One region of the Litoribrevibacter albus genome, then DNA from elsewhere that is predicted to be linked to it. Evidence: predicted binding sites of a transcription regulator. Region 1 holds the regulator's gene; each other region holds the start of a gene.
What was found. Region 1 encodes FNR, which switches genes on or off when oxygen is low (the NO sensors DNR and NnrR bind a similar motif). Its sites were predicted from a motif close to TTGATNTANATCAA; they were not measured.

Region 1 (7,376 bases):
AATGGTTGAATAGTTGGTCATCCTTTAATCCTCTGTTGTCTTGCTCATCAGGTTTCCGTATTTGTCTGTGGCCTTTAAGGTTTCTGAAAGGCACATGACGCTTTTTACTTCAAACAATTTACCGGGTTACGAGATCCTCAAGTAAATTATTTTCGTAGACCATTTCCTTTTACTATGATCTTATTATTGAAGTAAGTGCTTGATCTTTCAACTTTATGATAAGTGTGTGACAAAAGTTGGAATTGGTTTAAATCAATGTTTTTCTTAAATTTAGAGCGTAATTAGGGTGATGTAATGCAGCTTTGGGTGATTGTCGCTGGTTTGGCATTTTTGATGGTGCTTGGATCTATTTTGTGGATTATGCCCTCTAAGCGTGATCGACGAATTGCAGGTCTTCGCCAAGCGGCCATCATCAAAGGTGTTCGCGTTAAATTAATTAAATACCCGTTAATCAATTTATCCGGGCGAGTGGAAGAAGGCGCTGTCGATGCGGCAGGTTATTCATTTGATGGAGTTGAAAGCAATAGGCTTCATTCGGGATGGATGCTTATTCGAAGTCATCATAATGTTGAAGAGACTTCATCCTCTTCCTCGTTTGCAGGATGGGATTGGTATATTAACCAAGGTGAATTACCTCTAGCTATAATACAGCATATTGAGTCATTGCTAGGTGCTTATAAAGAGCAACTTCATGCAGTGTCGATATTGTCCGGAGGGATAACCATAGGTTGGAATGAAGATGGAACGGCTGACGATGTCATCAAATTTGAAGATTGGGCTAATACCCTCAGAGGGCTACTTGGTGACTATTTTGCATCTTTAGATGAACATGAAGGAGAGTGAAGTCCCGTTTTCGGTAATAACAAGGATATTTCAACTAAAATGAAATATGGATCATTGGCAAGGAGTGCATTATGCCATCAGAAGTAATTGATTATTCAGTATTATCACCCGTCGGAAGTTTGGATATTCTATCCATCAATGAAATCAATCAGTTAAGCGGCCTTAATAAAGGCAAACTCTATGAAATGTTCAGACGTTGTTCTCTGGCTGTTATGAACAGTGGCATTGATAACGACGACATTGAACAGTTAGAAAATCAGTATTTGGATTTTGAAATTAGTATTGTTCCTCAAGCGCGTGGTGCTTGTATCGCTGTTCAAAATGCACCAGCGAGGGCATTTGTCGATGGAAAAATGATTCAGGGGGTCAAAGAAAATCTTTTTTCCGTTCTCAGAGATATTATTCATTTAAGCAGTCAGTTGGATCTGGACTTATTGCATGAGGAAGGCAATGGTCCTCTAATCACGGAAGCGGTTTTTCATACCTTGCGTCAGGCGAATGCTCTCCAGGCACGTGTTGATCCTAATATTATTGTTTGTTGGGGTGGACACTCCATTAGTGAGCATGAATACGACTACACCAAGGAAGTTGGCTATCAATTAGGGCTCAGAGGCTTTGATATCTGCACTGGCTGTGGTCCTGGGGCGATGAAGGGGCCGATGAAAGGTGCCAATGTTGCTCATGTGAAGCAGCGTATCAGAAACCCTAGATACATAGGTCTAACTGAACCAGGCATTATTGCAGCGGAATCCCCAAATCCGATTGTAAATGAGCTAATTATTTTGCCGGACATCGAAAAACGTCTGGAAGCCTTTGTACGATTGGGGCATGGCATAGTCGTGTTCCCAGGAGGGGCAGGAACTGCGGAAGAGATTCTCTACTTATTAGGTGTACTCATGGGGAATAAGCATGGTGCTGAAATTCCTGTGTATTTTACGGCCCCTAAAGAGTCCGAAGCGTATTTCCGACAGATCGACGAGTTTATTGGAGATACTTTGGGGCCTGAAGCTCAAAAACTTTATGAGATCATCATTGATGACCCTGAGAAGGTGGCTGTTGAGTTGAAGGCCAGAATGACTGAGGTGAAAGAACATCGTAAGGCGCGAAAAGATGCCTACTACTTTAACTGGATGTTGGATATTGCTGCTGTCTTTCAAGAGCCGTTTATTCCAACCCATGCATCGATGTCTGAATTAAACCTGAATACGGGGCAGGAGCCTCACATGCTGGCCTCTCAGTTACGACGAGCTATGTCCGGTATTGTAGCGGGGAATGTCAAAGAGCAGGGAATTGCAGAGATTCACAAGCATGGCCCGTTCAAGTTGCACGGTGAAACTAACTTGATGAAGAAACTGGATACACTGCTAACTTCTTTTGTTCAGCAGAAGCGAATGAAATTACCGGGCAGTAAATACGTACCTTGTTATCAGGTGGTTACTGACTGAAATGATATTTCATAGGTAATAAAAAAGCCCGGTTTCTATGCCGGGCTTTTTTATGAACCAGTTATTGTATAACCGGTTTCAGTGAGAGCGGACTATTAACCCGCTACTCGTTTACCGCAAGCACTGGCTGTTCCATCTTGAAGGTCGGCAAGTTCATAAAGACCATCAACGTCCAGCAGTTCAATGTCTCGGCTGCTGTCCAGGAAGCGTAGCAATTCTTTTTGTTGGAACTTACTGAAAATACGGCTAACCGTTTCTACCGCTAAGCCTAGGAAGTTACCTAAGTCGTTTCTCGACATAGTTAGACGGAAGCGGGTTGCAGAGTATCCACGGCGGTGGAATCGTTCTGAGACTGAAACTAGGAAAGTAGCAAGACGCTGCTCAGATGTTTTCTTACTTAAAAGAAGCATCATTTGTTGGTCTTCAGAGATTTCCTGGCTCATGCTTTGAAGTACCTGATCACGTAGTTCAGGCAGATCATCCGCTAACGCATCCAGGCTGTCGTATGGAATGTCACATACGGTTGTCGTTTCCAGTGCGACGGTGGTAATAGGGTATTTTTTATTAAATAACCCATTAAGACCAATCATCTCACCCGCAAAGTGGAAGCCAACAATTTGTTCTTCTCCAGAAGGACTGGTAATAAAGCTCTTCACACTGCCTGATCGAATAGCAAGCACAGAATGGAAATCATCCCCCTGGCGCCATAATGTTTGACCTTTTTGATAAGGTCGACCACGTTTAATGATTGCATCAAAACGGTCAATATCTTGCTCGTGAAGTGATAAGGGTAAGCAGAGTGAGCTCAATGAGCAGTCCTGGCAGCTAACTGCGGTACCGCACCCTTTAACGCTAGTGATTGTTTTCTGAGACATAAGCTTCAGCTTCCGTAAGTTTTGGTAATTTATAACACAGCTTTACCATTCTTAAAAGCACGTTTGTGGTGCATTTTCTAGCTATGCGCTCTAGTGACTAAAAAAAGAAATGCATCGACTATCTTATGCAAAATTCACTTTACTAACTGATAGTATAGATGTTTAAAAAAGCGCACTCTAATGGTTAATGCTGCATCTGCGAGTGATCCATTTTTGAATGGTCAATCTCAGGTGTTTGATCATTGATACCTTGTATCGATGGTTCTTCTGTCTTCTCTCTATGAATCATATGATCGTCCCCATTCTGCTCATGGCTAATCGGAGTCTTGATCATGTCATCGTGATTCATTTGTGAATGATCCATGGTTGAATGATCGATTGCAGAATGATTCATGCTCGAATGATCAGGGCCAGACGAATTATGCTGCATTGTACTATGATCATGATCACTATGCTCTGAATGATTTGTATGATCTGTGTGAGTCGTGTGGTTTGCATGATTTCCGTGGCCGAGCAGATGTTGGCCATTTCCCCAGATAATCCATAGCCCCATCAATATCATCATTATGGCAGCTAAGTTTCGGATGTTTTTGTTACGGATAATGTTGCTGAGCTGGGATGCTAGTAAACCTGTTGCTAGCATTGTAGGTAAGGTGCCGAGACCAAAGGCAAACATAACTAGTGCGGAGCTGGTTGGAGAAGCATTGGCTGAAGCAAGCACTAGGGTGCTATAAACCAGTCCACAAGGAAGCCATCCCCAAAGTAAACCAAGGGATAAGGATTTATAAACGGTATCTGCTGGTAGGAAAGGCTTAGTGAGCGGTTGAATACGTTTCCATATCCATTGTCCTGGCTTTTCTATTTTTGTAATTGCGCGAGACCAGTCAGCAATGTATAGCCCCATCAGCACAATGAAAACGCCGGCAATCAGTCGAAGTATCATACCGACGGTCGGGCTAAGATTAGCAAGAAGAGAGCTGGCTAAACCAATTAGAAAACCTGCTCCGGTGTAGCTGGTGATTCGCCCTAGATTGAACGCCAGATTTTTGCTGAAGCGCTGGGAAATATTGCCTTGGCTATTTAGACCAAACGTGGCCGTAATGCCTCCACACATTCCTATACAGTGTGCGCCACCAAGTAAACCAATAAGCAGGGCAGCGGTAAATGAGAGGGTATCAACGGTCATGTGTGGGCCTGTTATATCTTGATTGGCAGAAGGTTATTCTGGTTTGTTGGATGGCGTGTCGGAATTCGTGTCCGAATTGTTTTTCTTAATGGGTTTGGCATCATCTGGCAGCAAATCTTCATCGTCATCGAAGAGAATTTTATGCGCAGGCGTTTCCATATCATCAAACTGGCCACTTTTGATGTTCCATACCAGCGTAATAACGGCAATGGTCAAAAAGATAATTGAGATAGGAATTAAGAAAAGGATACTGTCCACACACGTTACCTCAAGTTCAGATGTTTCTTAGTCTGAGTGCATTCAGCACAACGACCAGTGAGCTTGCTGACATACCGATTGCAGCAGCCCAAGGAGGAATAAATCCTGTGGCGGCCAGCGGTAAGGCGATCAGATTATATATCAAAGCCCAACCGAGATTCTGTTTGATTATTTTTCGACACTGTTCGGCAATGGTGAACGCATTATTAATGGCGTTGAGTTGACCATTCATCAATATCATATCGGACTTGGTTTTTGCCAGGTCGGTTGCTTCATTCATCGCGATGGAAATGCCGGCCGAGGCCAAAACAGGAATGTCATTAATGCCATCGCCTATCATTAAGGTACGACATTCCTGAGTATGCAGTTTTGATAGTTGATCAAGTTTTCCTTGAGGCGTGAGGCCCGAATGTACGTGTTCGATATCCAGTGTTCTGGCCATGTCTTCGGCATTTTGGGAGCGATCACCTGTCAGCATGTGGAGATTGATCTTCCGCTGGCGGAGCGCCTGAATGGCCTCTTTTGCATCTGCTCTTAAAGTGTCCTCAACTTTAAAAAAGGCAAGAACCTGTTGTCCATCAGCTAATACAACCCAGTTATGGCTATCTGGAAGCACAACTTCATTGATGGATGTCTTCTCTTGAATAAATTGACTGTGGCCAATGTACAGGGTCTTACCGTCGACGGTGCCACTCAGGCCACCACCGGGTGTTATCTCGATATCTTGAGCTGGCTGGTTTGTTGTTGGGAAAGCTCGGGCAATAGGGTGCTCGGAGGCAGCTTCCAATCGAGCTGCCAAGGCAAGAGCTTCTGATTCAGGCAAATGGGACGGAATGTCGATGTCTGAAATAGACAGCTTACCTTCGGTTAGAGTACCTGTTTTATCAAACAGAATATCGGTAATGGTTGGCAGCCCCTCAAGAACATGTGTGCTGGTGATAATAAGACCTGAGCGTTTAAGAGAGGATGTGGCGGCTGTAATGGCAGTGGGTGTTGCTAAAGAGAGCGCACACGGACATGTTACCACCAAGACAGATAAAGCAATCCAAAATGCTTTGTCGGGGTCAATGAACATCCATGTACCCCAAACACTCACTGCAGTTATCAATACCGCAGCAACGAATCGGCTGGCAATGGTATCAGCAATGCGTGCAATTCTGGGTTTGTTTGATTCCGCTTTGTTCATCAACTCAACTACGAGGTTGAGGGTATTTTGATGACCAATGGTGGTGATTTCTATTTCAATAGGGTGATCAAGGCAGGTAGTTCCGCCCATTACAAAATCACCAATCTTTTTGCGAACAGGAAGGTATTCACCTGTTAAAGCAGACTCATCCACATCGGCGGTGCCTTCGATGACTTTAGCATCGGAAGGAATTGTGTGGCCGGCTTTGACCAAAATTCTATCACCCACCTTGATTTGTTCTGTAGGCGTAACTTTGTATTCGCCGTCGGTATAAACCAAGGTTGAATTTGGCATTAACCCGATTAGGTCGTTAGTGACCTGAGAATTCTGATGACGAACCTTCATCTCAAAGTATCTGCCAAGCAATAGGAAGAAGGTGAACATACAGACAGAGTCGAAATAGACTTCACCAGCGCCATTAAAGGTGGCCCAAATACTTGAGGAGTAAGCAAGCGCAATAGCAATTGAAACGGGCACATCCATCGTCAAGTGCTTGGTCTTCAAGTCGCGTATCGCGGCATTAAAAAACGGGAAGGCAGAATAAAGAACAACTGGCGTGCTTAAGAATAAACTGGCCCAGCGAATAAAGGCTTCATAGGATTTATCGATGCCAGTGTAATGACCGAAATACAAGGCGTTGGCCATCATCATTACTTGCATCATGCCAATGCCGGCTATACCAAGACGAATGAGGGCGGTATGGCTTTCTTTTTGTTGCTGCTGAGCTGCTCGGTTCGCTTTCCAGGGTTCCGCGTGATAGCCAATCGCGTCGATAGCAAAAAACAGATCGCTAAGCTTTAACGTATTTGTATCCCAGGTGATACTGGCTCTGTGGGTGCTAAGGTTGACTCTGACTTCTTGTATGCCATCGATTTTTTCAAGGTGTTTTTCGATAAGCCAAACACAGGCCGCACATGTAATACCCTTAATCAGTAGGGTTGCCGAAGCTGAGTTCCCTTCATAACTGCAGAACTTTTCCTGAACACTCGGTTCATCATACAACGCGTATTTTTCTTGTTGATCTGAAAGATCGCTGGCCTGTTCTGCATTTTTGGTTCGGAACTGGTAATAGTTATCTAGTCCAGCACCTGAGATCGTCAGTGCAACAGCTTGGCAACCAATACAGCAAAATGACCTCGTTTGATGGTCGAGTTCGGAAGTAATGTCTACGTTGGTTGGAACGGGCTCACCGCAGTGATAACAGCTACGATCTTGCATAGTACTCGTTACAGGTAGGGGCAGGGGGTGAACCCTGCCTTTAATTAATGAGCGCTAAGGGTTGTCGCGCTGGAAATAGGGAAATGTAGTTCACCTTTCAATACCCAGGTAGGGTTTTGAAGTTCGTGAATACTTACATAGCGCTTACCTTCAATTCCATTCTCAACTTGACCTAAATAACGACCTTGGCTGTTATGTGTAAGAACCACCGAGATGTCTTTGTCTTTAATGATTGGGTGTACGAGTTCAATCATTAAATTAGCAGGCAGTTCAGTCAGTTGACTGGTGAAGTCCAATGTGAGCTCACCTGATTCTGCATCCAGGCTGATAGTCGCTTCTGCCTGAATGTCTTTTGCTTTTACTTC
Region 2 (7,376 bases), on a different contig from region 1:
ATTTCAAAGGCGACACCAAAGGCAAAGAACAGTTTAAGGACGAAGTCCAGATAGCGGTTGATGTCTGTCATCACTGCAACGCCTTCAGGCCCTACACTGGTAAAGAAACCGAAGATAATAGGGAACACAACATAGTAGGCAAATGCCATACCGCTGTAGAACAGAAAGACACTGGAAACTAACAGCGGAACAGCAAATTTCTTTTCATGTTTATATAGCCCGGGTGCTATGAAGCTCCACGCCTGGTGCAAAATGAAAGGCACTGATAAGAAGATGGCGCTCATCAGAGTTAACTTAAACGGCGTTAAAAACGGAGAGGCGACTTCCGTGGCGATCATGCTGGTGCCTTCGGGAAGGAAACGTCTCAATGGTTCTGAAATAAATAGATAGAGTTCATTAGACCACGAATAGAGTCCAACAAAGATCACTAGAATGATAAGCACAGAGCGTAGTAGGCGGTCACGTAGCTCGGTCAAATGAGAAATCAACGGCTGGCTGTTATCGCTCACCTGAGTGTCATTCGGAAGGTTTTGATCGGTCATGATTTATTAGGATCTTGAACTAAAGCACCGTCGGAAGAGGGTGTGGCTTCGATATTGTTGTCTGATGAAGTTAGGTCAGCGTTTTCATTGTTAGCCTGATCTGTTGACTCAGGTGTTGCTGGTTGACTCGGATCGATGGCTTCACGTTGGATGCCTTCTCTGATCTTACGTTCTTGCTCCAGAATGCGTTCGTTATACGCATCAATATCAAAGCTGTTGTTTAGTGTTTGTTGAACGCTATTGGTTTCGTCCTGAATGCGTTTTCGTAATTCTTCCGCTTCCAGCTCGCGATTAATTTCAGTCTGAATACCATTCCAGCTGGCCCGGATTTTACCAAGTATAAAGCCGACTTTCTGAACAGCACCGGGCAAACGCTCAGGTCCAAGAACCAGTAGTGCGATGACTAAAACAATAAATAGCTCGGAGAAACCAATATCAAACATAGAGGCTAACTACCTTCATTTAAGTGCAGAGCAGCCAAGTATTAGTGCTTGGTTTCTTCTTTCTGAGTTGTTGCGTTGACGGTTGTTTCAGCGTCTTTCTTTTCGATGCTCTTTGCTTCGTCTTCGCCATCTTTCATTGCGCCTTTGAAGCCTTTGATCGCACCGCCTAAATCAGAACCGATGTTACGAAGTTTTTTCGTTCCAAACAGTAAAACCACAATGCCCAGGATGATGACTAATTGCCAAATGCTAATGCCAGCCATAATAATTTACCTCTAACTTATTTGTTTCTGTTCGCTTTTTCTTCCAAACCGGAAAGACCAAAGCGACGTTCTAATTCGTTTAATACTTCATTCACATCAATATTCAAGTGACTGAGCATGACCATCGAATGAAACCAAAGATCAGCCGTTTCATATACCAGGTCTGAATGATCTTTGCCTGGTTCTACATCTTTTGCAGCAAGGATGGTTTCAGTGGCTTCTTCACCTATTTTTTCAAGGATTTTGTTAAGCCCTTTACTATGTAGTTTAGCTACATAAGAAGAATCGGGAGAGGCTGATTTGCGCTCCTCTAGTACCTGCTGTAGAGATGTTAATACGTCGCTCATAGAGAATAAGTTACTTCAAGAATATGAAAGAATGGAGTTGGTTATTTATGGTGACCACTTTAATGGGTTTATCTAGGGATGTCTATCATGGAGCTGAGGATAACATCCCTGTTGTTGATGCATATCAGTAGCGTTTAAGTGCTAATAAATAAACACCACTGATCAACAATGCAGCGGTCGGGAAATTGATGTTTTGAATCAACAGGCTGGCCTCAGGTACGTTTAATGCGCCGGCAGTGGCCAGAAGCACTCCACCCAAAACACGATAGCGCTTGGCGCTTTCCTGATTTCGTAGTTCGGATTGCAGTTGTTGGATGTGTTGACTTTGTTCAACCCGGTGTTGTTCAACTGACTGCAATTGTGTGATTGCATGGAACATCAGTTGCGGTAATTGTCGTGTCTGCTCGGCCCAATCAGCGGCATGCAGCTGAATGTTTTTCAAAACATTCGGTGGAGCAACTCGATTTTTCATCCAGCCTTCCAGGTAAGGAAGGGCGGTTTGCCATAAGTCCAGTTCTGGATACAGCTGCCGGCCCAGGCCTTCAATGTTTAGCAATGTTTTCTGAAGCAGAACCAGTTGAGGCTGAACTTCCATATCAAAACGTCGAGCTACCTGGAAAAGGCGCAGTAAGAAGTGACCGAAGCTGATCTCACTAAGGGGCTTTTCAAAAATCGGTTCACAAACACTTCGAATGGCAGCTTCAAACTCGTTGACTCGGGTGTGCTTAGGAATCCAGCCTGAATCAATGTGGAGTTGAGCGACTTGTCGATAATCCCGATTAAAGAAAGCCAGTAAATTACGCGCCAAATAGATCTGATCATTTTCAGTTAATGAGCCAACGATGCCGAAATCAACCGCAATGTACTGTGGTGATTGTGGATGCTGACGGGATACGAAAATGTTTCCTGGATGCATATCCGCATGAAAGAAGCTGTCACGGAAGACCTGAGTGAAGAAAATTTCAACACCGCGTTCCGCCAGAATTTTCATGTTGGTTTTTTGCGCGGCTAGTTGTTCTACGTCGGCTACAGGGATACCTGAAATTCGTTCCATCACCAGAACGCTGGTGCGGGTGTAATCCCAATATATTTTAGGAACGTAAAGAAGGTCTGAGTTCTCAAAATTACGACGCAACTGGGAACCGTTGGCAGCTTCTTTCTGCAGATCCAACTCATCGTAAATGGTGTGTTCGTAATCGTCGACGATTTGTTTTGGGTGAAGTCGCTTGCCTTCCGACCAGTATTTTTCAAGTAATTCGGCCAGCAGTTTCATAACTGCAATGTCTTTGCGAATCGTCGGCGCTAAATTAGGACGAATAACTTTCACAACAACGTCTTCGCCGGTTTTTAACTTGGCGGTATGTACTTGTGCTACTGAGGCCGAGGCCAGGGTGTCTTCACTGAATTCATCAAAAATACTTTCGATCTTGGTCTTTAAAGATCTCTCAATGATGGATTTGGCCGTTGTAGATGAAAACGGAGGGACTCTGTCTTGCAGGAGTTTTAATTCTTCTGCAATGTCATCGGGAAGAAGATCGCGTCGAGTGGATAGAATTTGTCCGAACTTAATGAAAATAGGACCAAGTTCTTGAAGCGCCAAACGTATACGTTCACCTCTGGAGAGCTTCTTCGGAACAGGACGCAAATGCCAAGGGGCCAAAACCAATAAGATTTGAAGATACCAAGGCAGTAAGGTGAGGGGTATAAGCTGATCTAAACGATATTTGCTGATAACCCAGATGATCACCAAAATTCGTTTAAGACTGGTCACCTATATCTCCTTGATTATTTGAATGTTCTTGTGAAGGTTTTTGTGGTCGGTGTTGACCTGTATCGTTTTGATCAGGACAGCTTTGATTCGGACTGCTTTGATTTGTATCGCGAACCTTTTCCAAGGCTTGGAGTTTTGCGGCTAGACGATCCGCAGCCAATCGAACTTCAGTGACTTGTTCACAGTAATAATCTACTTCACTGGCGTGAGGTAAAGTTCTGAGTTCGTGATGAATATATTCTTCGAGATTGGCTGTCATGCTTTGATGTGTTGCTTTTAGCCATTTTCCAGAGGAGCGTACGCCTTGACCAATCTGGTGAGCGATGATGTCCCCTGTAAGTTTCGATAATAAGTATTCCCAATCGATGGATAGGCCCATTGCTATCGTCATCAATTTCTGAGCGAGATGCTCATCACCATCCATTCGGATACGGCTACTGAAGAGAGCACTATTGTGATCATCGGCTAAGGCTAGCTGCAAAAAGTCGAAGCTGGCTCCGGTAATGGTCAACTCAGGCACGCACTCGTATTGATTCATCAGACGAATGCTGTCTTCCTGAAATAACCCATAAATCGTGATCTTGGGCTGTTTCAGGCAAAAGGCAATAACCTTTCCTTCGAGCTTGGAAAGTCTGCCTTGAGTAATAGGATCTTGTTTGATGGCTTGGTTAATAAGCCCTTCCATCAATGCAAGTGTCGCCGTAGAGACCATTTGGAACATAGATGTGAAGACCTACGGTTTGATTCCTTTGTGAAGCGCAACGATACCACCTGTCATGTTGTGGTAATCGCAACGCACAAAGCCCGCGTCTTTCATCATGTCTTTCAGTGTTTCCTGATCTGGATGCATGCGAATGGATTCAGCTAAATATTGATAGCTTTCTGCGTCGCCAGCAACCAACTGACCCATTTTAGGCAGTAGGCTGAAAGAGTAGGTATCGTACATTTTTTCCAACAACGGATTGGTAGGCTTCGAGAACTCGAGCACTAATAGACGTCCACCTGGCTTAAGTACTCGCAACATTGAACGAAGCGCTTTGTCTTTATCCGTAACATTTCGAAGGCCAAAGGCGATCGTGATCAGGTCAAACGAATTGTCTTCAAAAGGTAAACATTCGGCATTAGCCTGAACGTATTCTATGTTGTTGGTCAGGCCCAGGTTGGTTAGACGCTCGCGACCTACTTCCAACATTGAACTGTTGATGTCAGCCAGGATAACTTGTCCTTCGCTGCCAACTAATTTGGAAAACTGCTTGGTAAGGTCGCCAGTACCGCCAGCAATGTCCAACACGCGTTGACCTTTGCGTACCGCACTTAGGTCGATGGTGAAGCGTTTCCATAACCTGTGGACACCACCTGACATTAAGTCGTTCATAATGTCGTATTTACTGGCCACTGAATGGAATACGTCGGCTACTTTGCTTGCTTTTTCATTAACGGGCACTTGCTGAAAGCCAAAGTGCGTAGTTTTATCGTGTTCAGTCATAGATCGTTGCTTTCGTTGTCCGAAAGTTATCCTGTGGAAACGTTAAATTCGGGCTATTCTAACCTTGATTGGAGGGGTTTGTCTTTTGATAAAGGTCAATTTGTTGAAAACCCCTGCTTTAGGGTAGAATGCTCCGCCTTTAATCCTCGTTGGTTTAGTGGTATGGCTAAAATAAGTGTAAAGAAAGATCATAACTTGGGCCTTGAGCAAGCGCTTAAAGATGCTGAACAACTTGCGTTGATGCTGGCAGATCGCTTTGATGCCAAGTATGAATGGAAAGGCAATAAGCTCGTATTTCATCGTACCGGCGTGAAAGGTTTTCTGGATGTGACAGAAACTACGTTGGAAATTCACGTTGAATTAGCGTTACTTATGAGACCGTTTAAAGCCGTCGTAGAACGTGAAATTCATAACTATCTAGAGAAAGAGCTTCGTTAGACGCTCTTTTCTTGGGCTCTCTGTGTTAGTCAATTTTTATATCGAACGGGTTACTTTTTCCCTGATTTAAGTTGTCTAGCACTTGTCCTTCCCGCTGCACAATTATCTCCATAAACTCTTCAGCGCCTCCCAGTGCTTTGAATGTATTGAATCCTCGCTCCAGAAAATCATGAAGGTTTCCAAGACCTTTTTTGTGTGCGGGCTTTCGAATGAGTTTTAAAGTTAGGGAAATAAATGGGAAGCGTACCAAGTGATCGAGGTCGTGACCAATTTGTTCAATCAAATTGAGTTGTCGATGCCTCAGCTCTGTGGCATTGGCTTTCAGATACGCAGTAACGTAACTTTCTTCTGTAATCAGAGATGCGCAAATGGCTTTTTCTGGGTGATCAATAAATAGAAAGTTAGCCAGCTGTTGGTCTAATTCCGCTGAGAGAATATTCAATTCGATGGCATTGGCTACCGTTTCTAGTGTGTCATCGGGCAGTAGTTTTACTAAGGTTGGAAACACACGTTCCAGGTCTCTGTCTCTTTGAATGGCTGTAGGGGATAGATAGAGCTCATCCACAAAGTAGTGGGCTGCTGCTTGATAGCGGTCGGAAAGAAAGAGATCTTGGTGAGTATTTCGAAGGCGATCTGTTTGCCACACCATTAAATGCTGTAATGCCAGCTGTTGATGTTTTGGTGGTTCTTGGTTGTGACGTGACCGGTTTTGAATCAAAAGCTGGCGAAGGTTTTCTCCGTGCTTTCCGGATACTGGTTTCGCCAACTTGTCCTTAATCATACTGCTCAATCACTCAATAGGGCTGCTAAATGTGTGAGCTAACCCTACTGAAGTGAGAGTGGAATCGTCAAGGGGGGAAGCCATGAAGAGTTATCCAAACTAATAAAATGGCTTGTGTCTTTGGTTTCCACGATTCGTATGTTGTTGGGAGATTTTAACGCACTGGCCAGCATATGCTCTTTACAAAGAATGCGGTCTCTTTCCGGAATCAGAATGGTGCCGCGTTTGATGTGCTGGTAAATGTCTGTTGGTGCGTTATCCATCCAGGTTTCAATGGAATGGATATTGTTAATGATCGTCATCGCATTTTGAGGGTTCTTAAACAAATGCTCTAGCAGTTGTTTTTTGCGACCATGAGTTTCACCAAAGAACGTTTGGGAGTACGTCGATAATGGGGTCTTCTCCAATAGTCGTAGCGCCCAGGGCCACATTCTTGGTGACATGTTGTCGATCAGTGCCTTTGGAATTGGATGAATTTTTCCCTGAGGAAGAACGGGCGCTTCAAGAAGAATTTCCGCGTCCTTAAATAATTCCGGTTTTTGGCGAACCGCTTCTAGGATAACGCCGCCGCCTCGAGAGTGACCGTGAATACGAACATTTTTTGAACTGGCAAGACGTTCCATTGCTTGAACCAGGATGGAAGCGTCATATTCAATCGATGACTCAGGGTATTCCGGATGATCAAACCAGTCTGCGTGGGTGTGCTCTGGTCCTGTCACTGGAATGTGGTAGTTGCTGCATGTGAGCAAAATGAGTTCAATGTCTGATTGAGAGTATGTTTCCGTAAAATAACAGTGATTCTCTAGAAAACCGTGTACACCGATGACGGTGTGTTTGGCGATGCCACTGTGGTTTCTAACCGAGACAGCTGCCTTTCCGCACAGATAAACATCTCCGCTGAAAAGCTCCTGATAACTTTGTTGAATTGGCTCAATAAGTTTATGCATATGGCTCATATCCACCATAAAACGGACACCTTCACTGACTTTTGTTAGGCTGAGCTATTGGTGCTCAATTGTATTTATCATTTTAGTCAGTACTTTATGCCACAATATTAGAATTCGTCCTAGGTGCTAGAAACGCATTGTTGTAAATCTTAGCACAATGTTACATATGCGAGATTTAAAAGCATCCCTGTGACGCGTGATGGCAGGTTAATGTCACGTTTCCATAATCATGGAGTCAGGCCGAGGTGCAACCTCTAACTGGCAATGGCTTCAAGCTCATCCAGAGCATTTTGTTGATCAAGACGTTCCATGGCATCTGCGATGTCACTGTTTGCTGCTTTTTCGTAGAGCTGTTTGG
Region 3 (7,376 bases), on a different contig from region 1:
ATAAATCGCAAAAAAGTTGTTGGTGTTAGTTTCAATGCCTCGATCCAGATTCCATTGATATTCCCAGTACTTCAACGCCAGATATATGAGCCCACACCCGACCGTCATCCAAAGCCAACGGATTGCAGATTCGGGCTGGCTATTCCTTAGTGCAAAAATACCTTTCACCACAAAATAACTGCTGCTGATCAACACTAATGTATTGATAGTGCCTGCGGTGGTATGAAGCTCTGAAGGCCCCTGAAGAAACTCCTCTGGATAATGCGCTCGGGCAATGAAATAGATGACGAAGAAAATGGCGAACTCACTGAGTTCGGAAAAGATACCGACCCAAATTGCCGGGTTTCCCGGAATGCGTTTTGGATCAAACGTGGGCTGTGTTGGTGGGGCATCTACATACGAATCGATGGATGCAGTGTTTATTGTCATGGCTGGTACCTCTAAATCCATTTAAGTCCTAGTCTCTACTATGCTTAGTTAATACTGTGCTTAATAGATCGTTGTGTTTCATAGGTTGTTGTACTGAGAGTTGAGGCAGAAACTGTGCCATACCTGACTAAAACAGTTGGTTATTAGGGTTGCGTTATTTACGTGAATGTATTTTGTTGGGGGATGCTTTATTTGGTGGCTAAATATCGTGTTATCACGAAATATCGATAGCAAATAGGTACATGATAATAAGTAGGTACATGATAGTAAGTACGTTCGCGATAGCGAGTGAGTCGCATTGATAATGAGAGATTAGGAGGTGGCTATGCCCTGGTTTGTTATTGTAGCGGGCGTCATAGGTTTTGCGATGCTAACAGACTTAGACTCTGAACAGGTCTTTTTTAATTTGGTATCCCCAATCGCCTGTACACTGTTTGTATTGATTGGGTTAGTGAAGATGATCGGTGGCAACGGCCCTGGCGGAAGTGGTGGATCAAGTGACGGTGGCTATTGGGGTGGTGATGATTTTGGTGGCGGCGACGGTGGTGATGGCGGCGGGGGAGATTGATTTCTCCCCAGTTATTTCTTACTAGTGCGTTCATACACTCAACTATGCTTGGTTAGCGATTTCCTTGCAGCGACTCCCGATACTGAATGGCTTCCGCCAAATCCTGTCCCCAGGTTTTCACTTGCGCCACTCTCGGCATTAAATTATTCATGATCCATTGAGCCAATTTGGGCAGTGATTCATGCTCAATAGCATCCAGTGTGTTCTTCACTTCATGGCCTAAATCCATATCCCCGAGAATCAATAACCGTCTTTGGAAGAAGAGGGTGTCGGGGTCCACTTGCTTGGTCAGAATTTTAATGATGGCATCGCTGTCCAGCTTAATTTCGGTATCAGGTTCCAGATTTGATAACTGGTTGGTTGTGACCTGGAGTTCCTTACCGGCATTCAAACCAATACAAAATTGATAATCCGCATCCACAACATTGATTTTTACCTTCCGATCAATCAGGCAATCAAAGTCTCCGTCTTCAATGGGGGTTTTCAGTGCGTCACTCATTAGTTTCTGAATGATTTTCTGTTGAATTAGTTCGGGGCTTCTACGAACCGGCAATGCCGCGTAATACGCAGGGCGACGGACGATGTCCAACGGCGTCGGAAGACGACTGATCAGGCTTTTAGCAAGTGACGTTTTGACCGGAAGCATCGTTTAAAACTCCTGTAAGGTTCCTGATAAAACGTGACTATTAGAACGCATCTGTTCTTTGTCTGTGTTGATATACATCAAGGCCAAATTCGCTGTGCAGAGTAGAGTGCGCCTGTTATCCGATTAAATTAGTCAGGATTGGGTGCTGGGTTTTGAGTAAATCAACAGTGCCTTGAGGAGTAGAATATATGGACTCAGCTTCCATGGAATTAGTGTGTCCCGCCGGGAATTTACCCACCTTTCAGCTTGCCGTCGATAAAGGGGCGGACGCCGTTTATATAGGCTTTAAAGACAATACCAACGCCCGACATTTTTCTGGGTTGAATTTTAATGACAAGAAAGCTCTGAGAGCGATTAAATACGCTCAAGACAACGGCACCAAGCTCTTTGTTGCGATTAACACCTATGCGCAGCAAGACAATATCCAACAATGGCGAACGGCCGTTGACCGTGTCGCGGATATTGGCGCTGATGCTCTGATCGCTGCGGATCTTAGTGTCATGGATTACGCCACCTCTAAGTACCCGAACATTCCAATTCACTTGTCCGTACAAGGTTCAGCCACTAACTATGCGGCATTGGAATTCTATGTGGATCGTTTCAATATTCGTCGGGCCGTTCTTCCTCGCGTGTTATCGCTGAAACAAGTGAAACAGGTGGCTGAATCCAACAAAGTGGATGTAGAAGTCTTTGGCTTTGGTAGCTTATGCATCATGGCGGAAGGGCGGTGTTATCTGTCTTCCTACATGACAGGGGAATCTCCAAATACTCAAGGCGTGTGTTCGCCTGCCAAATATGTGGAATGGAAAGAACAGGGCGATGTGTTGGAATCTCGCTTAAATGATGTGGTCATCGACCGTTACGGACCAGGTGAGAAGGCAGGTTATCCAACCCTGTGCAAAGGCCGTTTTGAGGCTGAAGGCAAGACCTATCATGTATTGGAAGAGCCTACCAGTTTGAACACATTAAACATCCTTCCTGAGCTTCATAAGGCCGGGGTTAAGGCCATTAAAATTGAAGGGCGTCAGCGAAGCCCTGCCTATGTGGGGCAGGTAGTCGGCATTTGGCGAGAAGCCATTGATCGATTGATGGCAAACCCGGCGGATTTTAAAACCGAAGCCCAGTGGTTCAGCACTTTACAAACCTTATCCGAAGGCGCGCAAACTACGCTTGGCGCCTACTCACGTCCGTGGCAATAGAGAGGGAATTGATTATGACTCAAGCTCAACCAACAAAAATCTCTCTTGCTCCTTTACCGTATTTCTGGCCAAAAGATCGTGTTCTTGCATTCTATCAAGAAGTAGCAAAATCGGATGTGGATGTGGTCTATCTTGGCGAAACCGTCTGCTCCAAACGCCGTGAACTAAGATTGGACGACTGGTTTGAAATCGCTGGACACCTTGTCGAACATGGCAAAGAAGTGGTGTTATCCACCTTGGCCTTGATTGAAGCTGAATCCGAACTGCATTCTCTCAAACAACTCTGTACGCGTGCGGCAGAAGACGGCTATTTGGTGGAAGCCAATGACATGGCTGCGGTGAAGTATCTTTCTGATCTCAATGCGTTCTTCGTGATCGGCCCTGCGATGAACATCTACAACGCTGACTCGCTTGCCGTGCTGGCGGAATCCGGCGCGATTCGTTGGTTGCCACAACTGGAAATGGCCGGTGATCAGGTTGCTGCTATTGTGGCAGATTATAAAGCATCGCAATTAAAGACCATCGAAACAGAAATCATGGCCTACGGCCACATGACTCTTGCGTACTCAGCGCGATGCTACACTGCACGCCACTACGATTACCCGAAAGACCAATGTAAATTCATCTGCCTCGAACACCCGCAAGGAATCAAAGCTAAAAGTCAGGATGGGCTGGAAATCTTCACTCTTAATGGCATCCAAACTCAATCGGGCAAATGCCTGAACCTGCTCAACCAATGGCAAGACCTTGTCGCCAAAGGCGCAACCCATCTCAGAATCGTGCCGGAACATGACCAAGTGTTGGAGATAGTCGCGGACTTAAAACAGGCTATGGAAGCAGGGGAGAACCAAGTGCTGCCGCTCAAAGAACAACACTGTAATGGGTACTGGAACAGGATTGCGGGCATGGCGGTGGTGTAGGGTTCTGTAGGTTTTACCTTTCTTCTTTTCTCTTCAAGTTTTCTGGGATAGGTCGTCCTTTCCTAAGTCCAGAAAACTATTTCATGAGTCTTTGAGAACACATTTAAAGAAGCAAAATCCCGACTCTGACTGGCAAAACTCTAAGTCTGCACTAAGATACTTAATGTTATTGATTCAGTGGTATCCAATGAACTAATCGATCAGAAGATACTTTAATTGAGATGCGTTTTGTACGCCAAGTTTGCTGTTAGGTTAATTTATGAGCCAACCCACAGGTATAAGCCGAAGAATTGAGCAGTGCATAAAACATCTGCAAGAAAATGACTATGAAGGAGCATTGATAAATCTATTTCCTGCAATTGATAGAACTGCTAAAAAACGACGGCCAAAAGCTGGTGTCGGGCAGAGAATCAAGAGTTTTCTGAAAGATGAAGAGGTTTTGATTTCGGCTGTAGGAACTGGGAACGTTTTTAAAGGGTGCAAATTTGATGGTATGACATTTGAAGAGGCGCTTTATAAATTTGGGCGAACACCTATAGCGCATGAAGGTGAATTAGATCCACGACTAACCTTCAATCAGAATGGTGGTATGTCGATTGGTAATGATCATTGGAATCTTCCATCAGGCTACTTAAGTGGAATGACGCTTGCTGTGATAACTTCTCCAGAAAATAAAGGTGAATGTACTGCAGAAGGTTTGGGGATCACTATATTTGAACGGTTATTTTCTCTAAATGACATTTGGGGGGAGCCGGTGGAGGTTAAAAAGCATATTTGTGATAGATTTCGTAATCCAAGCTTATTTGATAGAACCTAATGGAGATTACTCTTGGCAGGTGAAGTAAGAAGTTATTTCTTGTCCTTCTAGTTAAATATTGAATGCGTCTAGGTATTGCCTTGTGTTCTAATTACTTCCTTTCTTTATAAGTGTCTGCAGGCAGCAATGGAACTGCGTTTAAGCATAACTGCCAAGCCAACATAACAAGGAGGTTTTTTATGTTCCCGCTTGAAGTATTCATCACCTACACGCTTGCCTGTTTACTGTTAGTTATTTCACCAGGGCCGGACAACTTACTTGCGGTAGGGCGAGGGTTAAGCCAAGGTCGATTGGCTGCGACCGTTTCTGGCCTTTCGTCAGGTGCTGGCATTCTGTTTCACGTGATGGCAGCCACCTTTGGACTAACTCTGTTGATCCAAACGTCTGAAATAGCCTTTTACGTGGTGAAGATTATTGGCGCTGCGTATCTGATCTGGTTGGGTGTTAAAGTCCTTCGCTCGAAGAACTTGTTCTCATTGGAGCCTGCGAAAAAACAGCCGTTGAAAACTATCTTCTCAACAGGCTTTCTTTCGGCTGCACTGAACCCAAAACCAGGGATGTTCGTGCTCGCCTTTGTTCCTCAATTTGTTGATCCGAGTTTAGGTTCCGTGACAGGTCAGATGATTGGCTATGGTGTATGGTTTGCGCTATTAACGGCCATCGGTTTCAGCTTGATGGGGGTATTTTCATTTCAACTATCAGACTGGTTGAGAAACCGACCTAAGCTTGTGTCTGGCTTAAATGTTGGAGCAGGGGTGACGTTTGTTTCTTCCGGCTTGGCTGTCGCGTTTATGAAGCAACGGTAGGGCTTTTGCAGTGCCATTGGTTCATTCTAAAACTCTAATCATGGCTAGCCTTTTTGCGATTAGATCTTTCTATTATTTTTGTACTCGGTCGTGGTCAGGTTTTTTTGCATCTCTCGTGATGCTTGCATTGGTGATAGGTTTCAGTATCTGGCGTTCTGGAACCTTACAAGATCGTCTTAAGTATGTTCGTAAAGATCCGCCCCAAAATGTATCTTGGCTGTTTTGGCGATACGTTAATGAAGGTCTGATATGTAGTGCGGCGGTTATCGTGTTGACTTTCTTTTAAGCGTAGGTTCTCTCCTGTATAGCTAGTTATTTTCAATAATAAGGTGGTTATGAAATCCTTTAAAATCTCGCAAGTTTCGTACTTTATTTGGTTCATGTTCTCTCTGTTTTTACTCAGTGTGTTGGTGTCCGGTTATGTGTTGTGGCAGGCCCATGCGTCCTTTGATTGGCCTACTACCAAGGGCATGGTTGTTAAAACCTGGATTGAAGAAATTTATACTCAAGGAAGCAGTGCTGATCCTCATTACGAAGTAGGGATAGAGTACGTCTATGCCGTGGGTGATGACTTTTATCACAAAAAAAATAAACGAGACATTACCGGTGCCATCCCTGGTTACTCCGAGGAAGAAGCGCAAGCCTTAGTGGCAGAGTTTCCGAGCACGAAAGTTATTCCAGTACACTATGACCCTGATGATCCTGAAAGTGCGGTAATTATCCCTACCATTCATATCTTTATGATTATTGGCTTTGTCCTATTCAGTCTTATATTTTTGGCAGTGCTTTACGTTATGTTCCGACAGATGATCAGCGAACCAGACAGTTTTATTGTGACTGAGGTTTAGATGTGATTGAAGCAAAGAGTTATATCTTCATAGGATCAGAGCGAATCCACTTAGACGTTTAAAATCGATGATGAATTTCAGTACACTTGCTTGATTATTTTCACCGAGAGTTATTTCACTTGTCTAACTTAGAAGAAAGCCGAACCGATTTACCCACCCCAGAAGCAGCAGAGCTATTAAAGCTGGAGTTAATGGGCAAACCATTACGATTGACCACTGACAATGAAGCAGTTCAACGCCTATATTGGGGCGAGCAACAGGTGAGCTGCGCAGAACTGGCAAACGTACAAATCAATGAAATTGTGCACCGTTTTCAATTGCAGGTTAAACCTGAAGGCCAGCCTGATTCAACCGTATCTATCAGCTTGAATTTACAAGCACAAGACAACACACTCTGCTATCAGTTATGGGTAGGGGAACGACAACAAGAAAGTGGTCAGTGCCCGTTGCCCAGCGATGGACATTTGGTAAAAGAGAAAAAGCACACCAGTCTCATCGGGCTGGCAGCACTGGCGTTTAAATTATTAAAAAGTGCGAAAGTGGTCAAAGCAGCGTTGGCTGGGGCTTCGGTTGCGGGTTATGCGTGGTTATTCTCTATTGAGTTTGCGCTGGTGCTGATCGCTTGTTTAGTCGCCCACGAATACGGCCATGTTAGAGCCATGAAATACTTTGGCATAAAGACGAAAGGCATTTATTTGATACCTTTTGTGGGTGGTTTGGCGGTTTCTGACGATAAAATAAATACCCGATGGCAGGATGTAGTGATATCTATCATGGGCCCATGTTTTGGCTTATTTATGTCACTGGGTTGTTGGTTGTTATTCGCTATTACCGGCCTTGAATTGTTTGCGGGTGCTGCAGTGCTTGGTTCGTTGTTAAATCTATTTAACTTATTGCCAATTTTGCCCCTGGATGGTGGACACATATTAAAAAGTATCAGTTTTTCCATGCGCTCGTGGGTAGGTCTTTCTGTATGTATGGCGGGCATTGGGCTGGGGTTATGGTTGTCCTACACTTTTGGATTAGCTCTGTTGGTCTTCTTCTTGATTGTGGGGTCGCTGGAAATTGTCTTTGAATGGCGGCAACGACAGTATTCGCACTTGGTTCCACTTGATACCTATGGACAGTTATTCTCGGCGGTTT
Region 4 (7,376 bases), on a different contig from region 1:
ATCAGTCATGGCAGCATTCTCCTTCGCTAAATCCTTCTATCAGATGACAAATGTGGTCCCCGGTTGGAATGCAGTCGGGTTGCGAGGCCCAACGATCCATTGCGTCTTCCATATGACGGTAGGTGGCCTGCATGGCTTCAATTTTTTTGGCGACCTCTGACATGCGTACCGACATGATTTCACGAACTTGAGGGCAAGGGGATTGACCTTCCGCAGCTTGTCCAAAAATAACCTGAATGTCTGGTAGCGAAAACCCTAGGGATTTGGCTTCAACAATAAAAAGAAGGCGTTTTAAGTCACTCTCGGAAAATCGTTTGTAGCCGTTGTTTGGGTCGCGCTGGGGAGTTAACAGGCCAGTGCGGACGTAATGACGTACCGTATCGGCTGTGACTCCTGCGCGTTTCGCGAGTTCTGAAACTGTCATTGTGTGCTCCTGGTATCTTGTTAGTGTATACCATAGAGCTGTGTGTAACACACAGGTCAAGCGCAGGATTCTAAAAACGATATTTTTATTATGAGCCTGACTGAAGGAAGTTTTGCCAGGCCGTTAACAGCGCCTGAAAATCTTCGAGACCACACATGGCGTGTCCCTGTTGATCATCGATCGAAAGATCATCGGGGTCCAAAGCGTATTCCTGATCATCATCAAACAGCAGATCCTCTGTTTCTGTAAAGGAATGGTCGAAAGGCTCGCCGAAGGAATGTGATGCGCCAGCAACATCATCGAAGGGATCACCTGCATTGTGCAGCTGGGTTGATCTTAGGATGGCATCTTCCTGAGTAAGCGTTAGTCGGTAGTCTTGACCTTTGAAATGAAACTCACGGCCTTGTTTATTGAGTAAGGTGTCGAGCTTGCTTAGTAATGCTTTGATTTGTTGTGCATCGTCTTTCAGGTCATGAGTAAGCCAGTCGCCGAAGGCTTCGTGTTCCATTGAACAGTGGGCAATAGGGCGATGCAATGCATCGAAACTGAATTGGTAGTCCATGTTGAGTGACTTCTTGAATGGGGTGATATTAGGCGGTTAACGATTGAAACAAGGTCAGTAGTTCCGGCGGTGGGCTGGTGAACTTTCGAGTACTGAGGTTAATCCAGCTGCCTTCCACCGAAACGGTGGCGGCCTTGATCTTCTGTTCCGAGCCGTCTTCTGTTTCGCGGATTAACCAGAAGTTATGGGCAAACTTCCAACGCTTACCTGTTTTGCTCAGGTCCACCACATCGAAGTCGACGAGGAAGGTGTCGGACATGCCGATTTCTTTACGAAAGGTGGTTTCTTCCCGAAACAGCACCGCTCCAATACCCAACTCCATGAAACGTTCCTGCGAGAACCCGTGTTCCTGAAGAAAGGTAAAGCGCACCTGAGTGGCTAAATCGTTATAGGCGGTATGACGCAAATGCTGGTTCGGATCGAGATCCGACCAGCGTGGATGAAATTCCATTTGAAACAGGGCCACAACATAGATTCCTATGAAAGCGTGAGTTAGTCATCGGCTTTGTGAATGGACAGTGGCGACCAGCTTTGGCAGGTCGGCATCACTTCCAACGTGTTCACATTGACGTGGGCCGGAGTATTGGCCACCCAAAGAATAATGTCGGCAATGTCATCCGGTGTTAGGTGCTCGGTGTTGTCGTACAGGGAGTCAGCACGATTTTCGTCGCCTTTAAAGCGCACCAAAGAAAATTCGGTTTTGGAAAAGCCCGGTTCGATGTTAGTTACCTTAACGCCAGTGCCATGTACATCAGAACGCAGATTGCGGGAGAACTGTTGAACAAAGGCTTTGGAGGCACCGTAGCAGTTACCGCCCGGGTATGGCCAATTACCCGCCATGGAGCCGACATTGATCACGTGGCCGCGCTTGCGCTCAACCATGCCCGGCAGCAAGGCACGGGTGCAGTACATCAGACCTTTGCAGTTGGTGTCGATCATGTCTTCCCAGTCGTCGAGATTGGCTTTATGGGCAGGTTCTAAGCCCAGTGCCAAGCCGGCGTTGTTAATCAGAACATCTGGCTGATTGAAGGGGGCCGGTAGTTCATAGAAGGCGTCCAGCACGCTTTGGCGCTCACGTACATCCAACGAAATGGCGTGGACGTCGGTGATTTTTGACAGTTCGTTGGCAAGTGCATCGAGGCGTTCTTTTCGTCGACCTATGATCACCAGACGGTAGCCGTCTTCGGCGAATTTCTTCGCACACGATTGTCCAAAACCGGATGTTGCACCTGTAATAATGGCTGTTTTTGACACCTGAAAACTCCTCCTGAAAATGCCCTTCTGACCACGCTCTTCTTAAAGCGCCTTTCTTACAACGCCTTTCTTGAAACGTATGACTAAAGTGTAATGATTCGCTGTCGGGAAAGACAGTTTTTTGCTGATTCAATTATCAAGGAGCAAAGACCTGAGTCGGGTGTTAACCCGAACTCAGTCTTTTTTCAGCGTACTTTAGACGAGCTCTTCAGAACAGTACTTCAGAACAGGATGCTGGTTGTATCCGATCAGTTAGTTCACCGCTTGCGAACGATCCATTGCCAGACTGTGATCACCGGCGGCCTGGTGCGATTGTCGGTGATAATGCCTTAGCTGGTGCTCTTGTTGTCGGGCCTGACTGAACGCCGAAACGCGTTTGAGGTAACCAATCACTCGGGTGCCGTAATCTATGTTCTGACTGTTGCACTTGGAACAGGCATGAAGGGTGCGCTTATCGATGTGGTCGCACTCATTACAGATGGTGATTTTGACGTTGATGCAGAAGTAATTGCAACCAGTCGCCGCCGCAATGTTATAGAGTCTGAGGTATTGCTCCGGACTGAGTGCTTCATCGAGATTGAGATGCAGCGCCGAACCGCCATCCAGATATTCGGTCAGTTCTTTACCGTGCATGATGAACTTATCCACAGCGTTACAGGCGTCGTCTTCGACCACATAGAAGTAGGAGTTGTAGCACTCGCGATTTACCAGATAACCGTCGGCTTTATCCCATTTTGCGTTTTTGACACCGAGGTTTTCGGCCGGTACGAATTCGGTGTTGAACAGGTAGCCGGTGGCTTTTTTCGCGGCCTGGTTTGCGTCATAAATTACTTTTAAGCGTTCACGCACAAAGCCTTTGTATTCTGGGTTATTGCCTGCGGTGATGCCCCGACTTTCGGCGGCTTCGGCCATGCCGTTGATACCAATGGTCAGGAACTGTTTGTTGAGAGTGATGAAGCCGGAATCGTAGACCGGCAGCATGCCATGCTCTTGGTATTCTTCCATCAGTGTTCGATAAGCCATCTGATATTTTTGAATCTTTTCGACTTCGGTTTTGAGATCCCGGCCGTCCTGCTCCAAACGGTTCATATTCAAGGTAATGACATTGATCGAGCCGGTGGCTACGCCGCCCGCGCCTAAGGTGTAAGAGAAGGTGTTGTCGGTAATTTCATTACGCAGACGGCAGCAGGACGCCAATGAATCGGCACTGTCCGACTGATAGACGAAGAAGCTGTTGCCATCAGCCATTTGTTCCGCACAGAACTGGCTGAACTCGCGATCCCGACATTGACCGTCTTCGGTGAGCATGGCCGCAGTGACCACCGGGAAGGTGAGGATAGCTTTCTTACGCTCGTCGTTGAACCAGCTCATGAAGAAACGCTGGAGTGCATCCACCGAGGACCATTGGGGTTTCCGCATGTCGCCGTTGCGATCTGGTGGAAAGACAAAGTCACCGAACATCGAATCAAAGTAATATTGATCGTAGATTGAGATGTTCCAGAAAACACTCTGGTAGCCGCGTGCCGCTGCCGGTTGGTTCAAGGCATAGACCACATGTTGGAGATGATTGGCGATGGCTTTCGGGTGCTCTTGCAGGTAGTTTTCCCCATAGTCCTGACGAGCAAAGTGATCGAAATAGGTAAGGAACTCAACCGTAGCTACTGCCCCAGCGAACTGGGCACTGATCGCAAACACCAGATTGACGAATGAACCGCAGAAAGATTCAAGATGTCTCGGTGCACCGGATTCGCCGCCCAAGCCTTTTAACCCCTCCAGTAGAAACGGATACATGGTAATGGAGGTGCAGTAAGGTTTTAGGCTGGTCTCGTCGTGGACATAGATCTCATGATCTTCGATTTGGCGTTCGTACTCTTCGGCGAGCTCTGCACCAAACAGCTGGCTGATCTGCTGTTTTATCTTGGCGCGATTGATCTGGATAATCGCGTCTTTCATTAATTCTGCTTCCAGCGTCGCGATGTTCTTATGCGTAACGTTGGCATTGGCATCGACTTTCGAGCCTTCTGCCGCGTTGTTGGCGTGAATGTACGTCTCGATAAAATCCAGTTTATCGGTGATTTGTTCTGCATTAAGCCGAAGCATAAGAAACTCCTCGTGATGTTTGAAAGACAGTCGTGTTTTGGGTGGTTGATGGCAGATGTTCCTGGAACCAATAGGTCCGGTCGTGCCATAACTCCCCCTCTTTTAATTCGATAAAGACTTGATTGGTGGTTGGACTATCCAGTCCTCCCAGATGCTCTTTCCAAGCCCCCAGTTTGACGAAATCCAGATGTGGGCGAAGAGCGCGCGAAACGTGATTGCCTCCGGAATATAAACAGGTGACCAAGCCAAACTGTTTGGCGATTCGGAGCTTGTTCCGCAACGCGGAGGCGTTCCATTCTCCGCCAAGAAAGACCACGGCAGAGATCAGCCCCCGATATTGTTTTAAATAGCTTTCAAAACGCTCATCGGTCAGTGCGTGACCTGTATTCGGATCCCAAGTGTGTTCGCTATGACAGCCCGGGCACTGAAAGGGGCAGCCATGAATGGTGAATGCGAGCGCAACGTGATTGGGTAATTCCTGAAAGACCACATCCGGTTCAGAGCAATTGAACGCTTTACTAAGAGCGACTCTTTTCGAGTGCTCCGAATCTGTGTCCCGGTAAATTAAACCGTCAGCAGAATTGTGCTGTGTTAGCGGGATGATCTGTTGGTGCGTGCTCTTTTGATTTGCAGGCAGACAATTGGCACTTGGTGTGGCATCCATTGGAATATCCGTATATTTCGTGTGTCTATATGTAGTGGTGTTTTTATTTAATGGATACTATATGTAGTGTCTTGTGATGGTGCCAGATGAATTAATTGATCTGGATCAATGTTTTAAATGCGAAAATTTGAGGCGTTGGCAAGGATGTTGATTGGCTAAAACAGCACAAAAATTAGGGGCATGACGTGGGATGTTAGACGGCGTATGGCGCAGGGGAGATTAGCCCCTGCTGCCTAGCCTTACACCGAATTGACGGATCTCTGATCTAAGGGCAGTAGGGGGAAGGTTAATGATTATTGGGGCGCAAGGCCGGTCATCGCCTGTTGGGATAATCGGGTGATCTCGGCCCATTGGCCTTGTTGAATGAGTGCGTTGGGGCAAACCCAGCTCCCACCCACGGCCATCACTGCGGCTAATGACAGGTAATTGCCTGCATTGTTGGCATTAATGCCACCGGTAGGACAGAAGCTCAATTCCGGGAAGGGGGCCGCCAGTGCATTCAGCATGGGCACGCCGCCCGCTTGTTCGGCCGGGAAGAACTTCACTTCGGTGATGCCATGTTCCATCGCCAGCATGGCTTCCGATGCCGTAGCAATACCGGGCACATAGGGCACCGGGCTGTCTTCTGCATAATGGGCCATGGCTTTGGTGATGCCAGGGCTGATTAGAAACTCGGCGCCCATGTCGAGACATTGCTCAAACTGACGCTCATTGGTCACTGTACCGGCACCAACGCAGGCGTCCGGAACTTCCTGCTTAATCAGTTTGATGGCTTCCAACCCGTGTTCGGTACGCAAAGTGATCTCTAGAAAATGGATGCCGCCGTCGACCAAGGCTTGTGCCAGAGGTACGGCGTGTTCCAGGTCGTTGATCACAATCACCGGCAAGATGGGCTTTTGCTGTGGGCTGTATTGGCTGATTAAGCCCTTAAATGACATCATCCTTGTTCCTCCCATTGAATGCTGATCGCGCCTTGACTGGTTGGCCCGACGGAATGCCGGAAGACACTGAATAACTCCCGGCCTATGCCGGTTGCATGACCTGCTGGTGGTTGAGCAAAGGGGCGGGTGCTTAGATCTGAGCTGGTGACGTTTAACTCGCCGGTGTGACAGTTCAGCTCAACCATATCCCCCTCTTCAATCTGGCTGATGGCACCCAGCTGCATTGCTTCCGGACAAACGTGCAGGGCGGCAGGTACTTTGCCTGAGGCTCCAGATAATCGGCCGTCTGTAACCAGGGCGACTTTCTGTCCTCTGTCCTGCAAAACACCGAGCAGTGGCATGAGTTTATGAAGCTCTGGCATGCCATTGGCTTTCGGGCCTTGAAAACGTACTACCGCGACAAAGTCGCCGGTCATTTGTCCATCCTGAAATGCCTGAATAAAGTCGCCTTGATCATGGAAGATCCGGGCTGGCGCATGAATGTGCCAGTGTTCTTCGGGCACCGCCGATACCTTGATGATGGCATCGCCCAGATTGCCTTTCAGGCGCTTAATTCCGCCCATTGGTGCAAACGGATCGGCGACGGTACGGATGATCTCCTTGTCGGTGCCGGTTCCGGCAGGGTGATAGCTGATGTGATCGTTCACCAACTCCGCTTTCTTTGCGTAGGCTTTTAAGCCCTGGCCTGCGACGGTTTTGACGTCTTCATGAACTAGCCCTGCGGACAACAACTCATAGATCACCCGACTGGTACCACCGGCGTGATGGAATTGATTGATATCGGCCTGACCGTTGGGGTACACCCGAGTGATTAGCGGAACCACATCGGAGAGTCGGTCAAAATCGTCTAGCGTGATATGTATCCCCGCACAACGGGCAATGGCCGTCAGGTGGATGATGAGGTTGGTTGACCCTCCGGTTGCCAGCAAGGTGACCATCGCGTTCACAATGGATCGTTCACAGACCACATCGGCAACTGGGGTGTAATGCTCGGTTAATCCGGTGATCTCTGAAACCCGGGTTGCGGCACGTTGCACAAAGGCATGACGCAGTGCTGAATCGGGGGCACAGAAGGCGGAATCCGGCAGATGTAAGCCCATCGCTTCCATCAGCATCTGATTGGTGTTGGCGGTGCCGTAGAAGGTGCAGGTGCCCGGGCTGTGGTAAGACTTGGTTTCCGAGTCCAGTAACTCTTCGTTGGTGGCTTTGCCTTCCGCAAACTTTTGACGGGTCTTGGCCTTTTCGCTGTTGCTGATGCCGCTGGGCATTGGGCCCGCAGGGACGAAAATACAAGGCAGGTGACCAAAACGCAGGGCGGCCATTAATAAACCGGGGACGATCTTGTCACAGACACCCAGGCATAAGATGCCGTCAAAGACGTTGTGCGACAGCCCCACTGCCGCCGCTAAGGCAATGGTATCGCGACTGAAC

Region 2: QQL66_RS20020 (polyhydroxyalkanoic acid system family protein) is a predicted target of FNR. The motif match lies at 4,938-4,951, and genes of this name have one in related genera.
Region 3: ubiT (ubiquinone anaerobic biosynthesis accessory factor UbiT) is a predicted target of FNR. The motif match lies at 1,711-1,724, and genes of this name have one in related genera.
Region 4: nrdG (anaerobic ribonucleoside-triphosphate reductase activating protein) is a predicted target of FNR. The motif match lies at 5,100-5,113, and genes of this name have one in related genera.

The regions. Positions count from the first base shown of each region.
Region 1 is NZ_BSNM01000003.1:223,314-230,689, forward strand. It holds gene QQL66_RS02790 (universal stress protein) at 1-21, opposite strand, end outside; gene QQL66_RS02795 (hypothetical protein) at 295-843, shown strand; gene ppnN (nucleotide 5'-monophosphate nucleosidase PpnN) at 915-2,288, shown strand; gene fnr (fumarate/nitrate reduction transcriptional regulator Fnr) at 2,384-3,163, opposite strand; gene QQL66_RS02810 (sulfite exporter TauE/SafE family protein) at 3,348-4,349, opposite strand; gene ccoS (cbb3-type cytochrome oxidase assembly protein CcoS) at 4,383-4,607, opposite strand; gene QQL66_RS02820 (heavy metal translocating P-type ATPase) at 4,624-7,011, opposite strand; gene QQL66_RS02825 (FixH family protein) at 7,056-7,376, opposite strand, start outside.
Region 2 is NZ_BSNM01000027.1:61,718-69,093, reverse strand. It holds gene tatC (twin-arginine translocase subunit TatC) at 1-542, opposite strand, end outside; gene tatB (Sec-independent protein translocase protein TatB) at 539-985, opposite strand; gene tatA (Sec-independent protein translocase subunit TatA) at 1,027-1,251, opposite strand; gene QQL66_RS20040 (phosphoribosyl-ATP diphosphatase) at 1,266-1,595, opposite strand; gene ubiB (ubiquinone biosynthesis regulatory protein kinase UbiB) at 1,720-3,366, opposite strand; gene QQL66_RS20030 (ubiquinone biosynthesis accessory factor UbiJ) at 3,353-4,087, opposite strand; gene ubiE (bifunctional demethylmenaquinone methyltransferase/2-methoxy-6-polyprenyl-1,4-benzoquinol methylase UbiE) at 4,100-4,852, opposite strand; gene QQL66_RS20020 (polyhydroxyalkanoic acid system family protein) at 5,015-5,290, shown strand; gene QQL66_RS20015 (DUF8198 family protein) at 5,316-6,071, opposite strand; gene QQL66_RS20010 (alpha/beta hydrolase) at 6,116-7,018, opposite strand; gene QQL66_RS20005 (tetratricopeptide repeat protein) at 7,273-7,376, opposite strand, start outside.
Region 3 is NZ_BSNM01000014.1:448,185-455,560, reverse strand. It holds gene QQL66_RS12410 (cytochrome c oxidase subunit 3 family protein) at 1-429, opposite strand, end outside; gene QQL66_RS12405 (hypothetical protein) at 755-997, shown strand; gene ubiT (ubiquinone anaerobic biosynthesis accessory factor UbiT) at 1,050-1,643, opposite strand; gene ubiU (ubiquinone anaerobic biosynthesis protein UbiU) at 1,847-2,842, shown strand; gene QQL66_RS12390 (U32 family peptidase) at 2,857-3,762, shown strand; gene QQL66_RS12385 (hypothetical protein) at 4,022-4,579, shown strand; gene QQL66_RS12380 (LysE family translocator) at 4,759-5,385, shown strand; gene QQL66_RS12375 (DUF3592 domain-containing protein) at 5,721-6,233, shown strand; gene QQL66_RS12370 (site-2 protease family protein) at 6,353-7,376, shown strand, end outside.
Region 4 is NZ_BSNM01000006.1:43,704-51,079, forward strand. It holds gene QQL66_RS05040 (permease) at 1-9, opposite strand, end outside; gene QQL66_RS05045 (MerR family transcriptional regulator) at 2-424, opposite strand; gene QQL66_RS05050 (YacL family protein) at 513-986, opposite strand; gene QQL66_RS05055 (acyl-CoA thioesterase) at 1,015-1,452, opposite strand; gene QQL66_RS05060 (SDR family oxidoreductase) at 1,479-2,240, opposite strand; gene nrdD (anaerobic ribonucleoside-triphosphate reductase) at 2,493-4,340, opposite strand; gene nrdG (anaerobic ribonucleoside-triphosphate reductase activating protein) at 4,327-5,004, opposite strand; gene QQL66_RS05075 (bifunctional 4-hydroxy-2-oxoglutarate aldolase/2-dehydro-3-deoxy-phosphogluconate aldolase) at 5,298-5,945, opposite strand; gene edd (phosphogluconate dehydratase) at 5,942-7,376, opposite strand, start outside.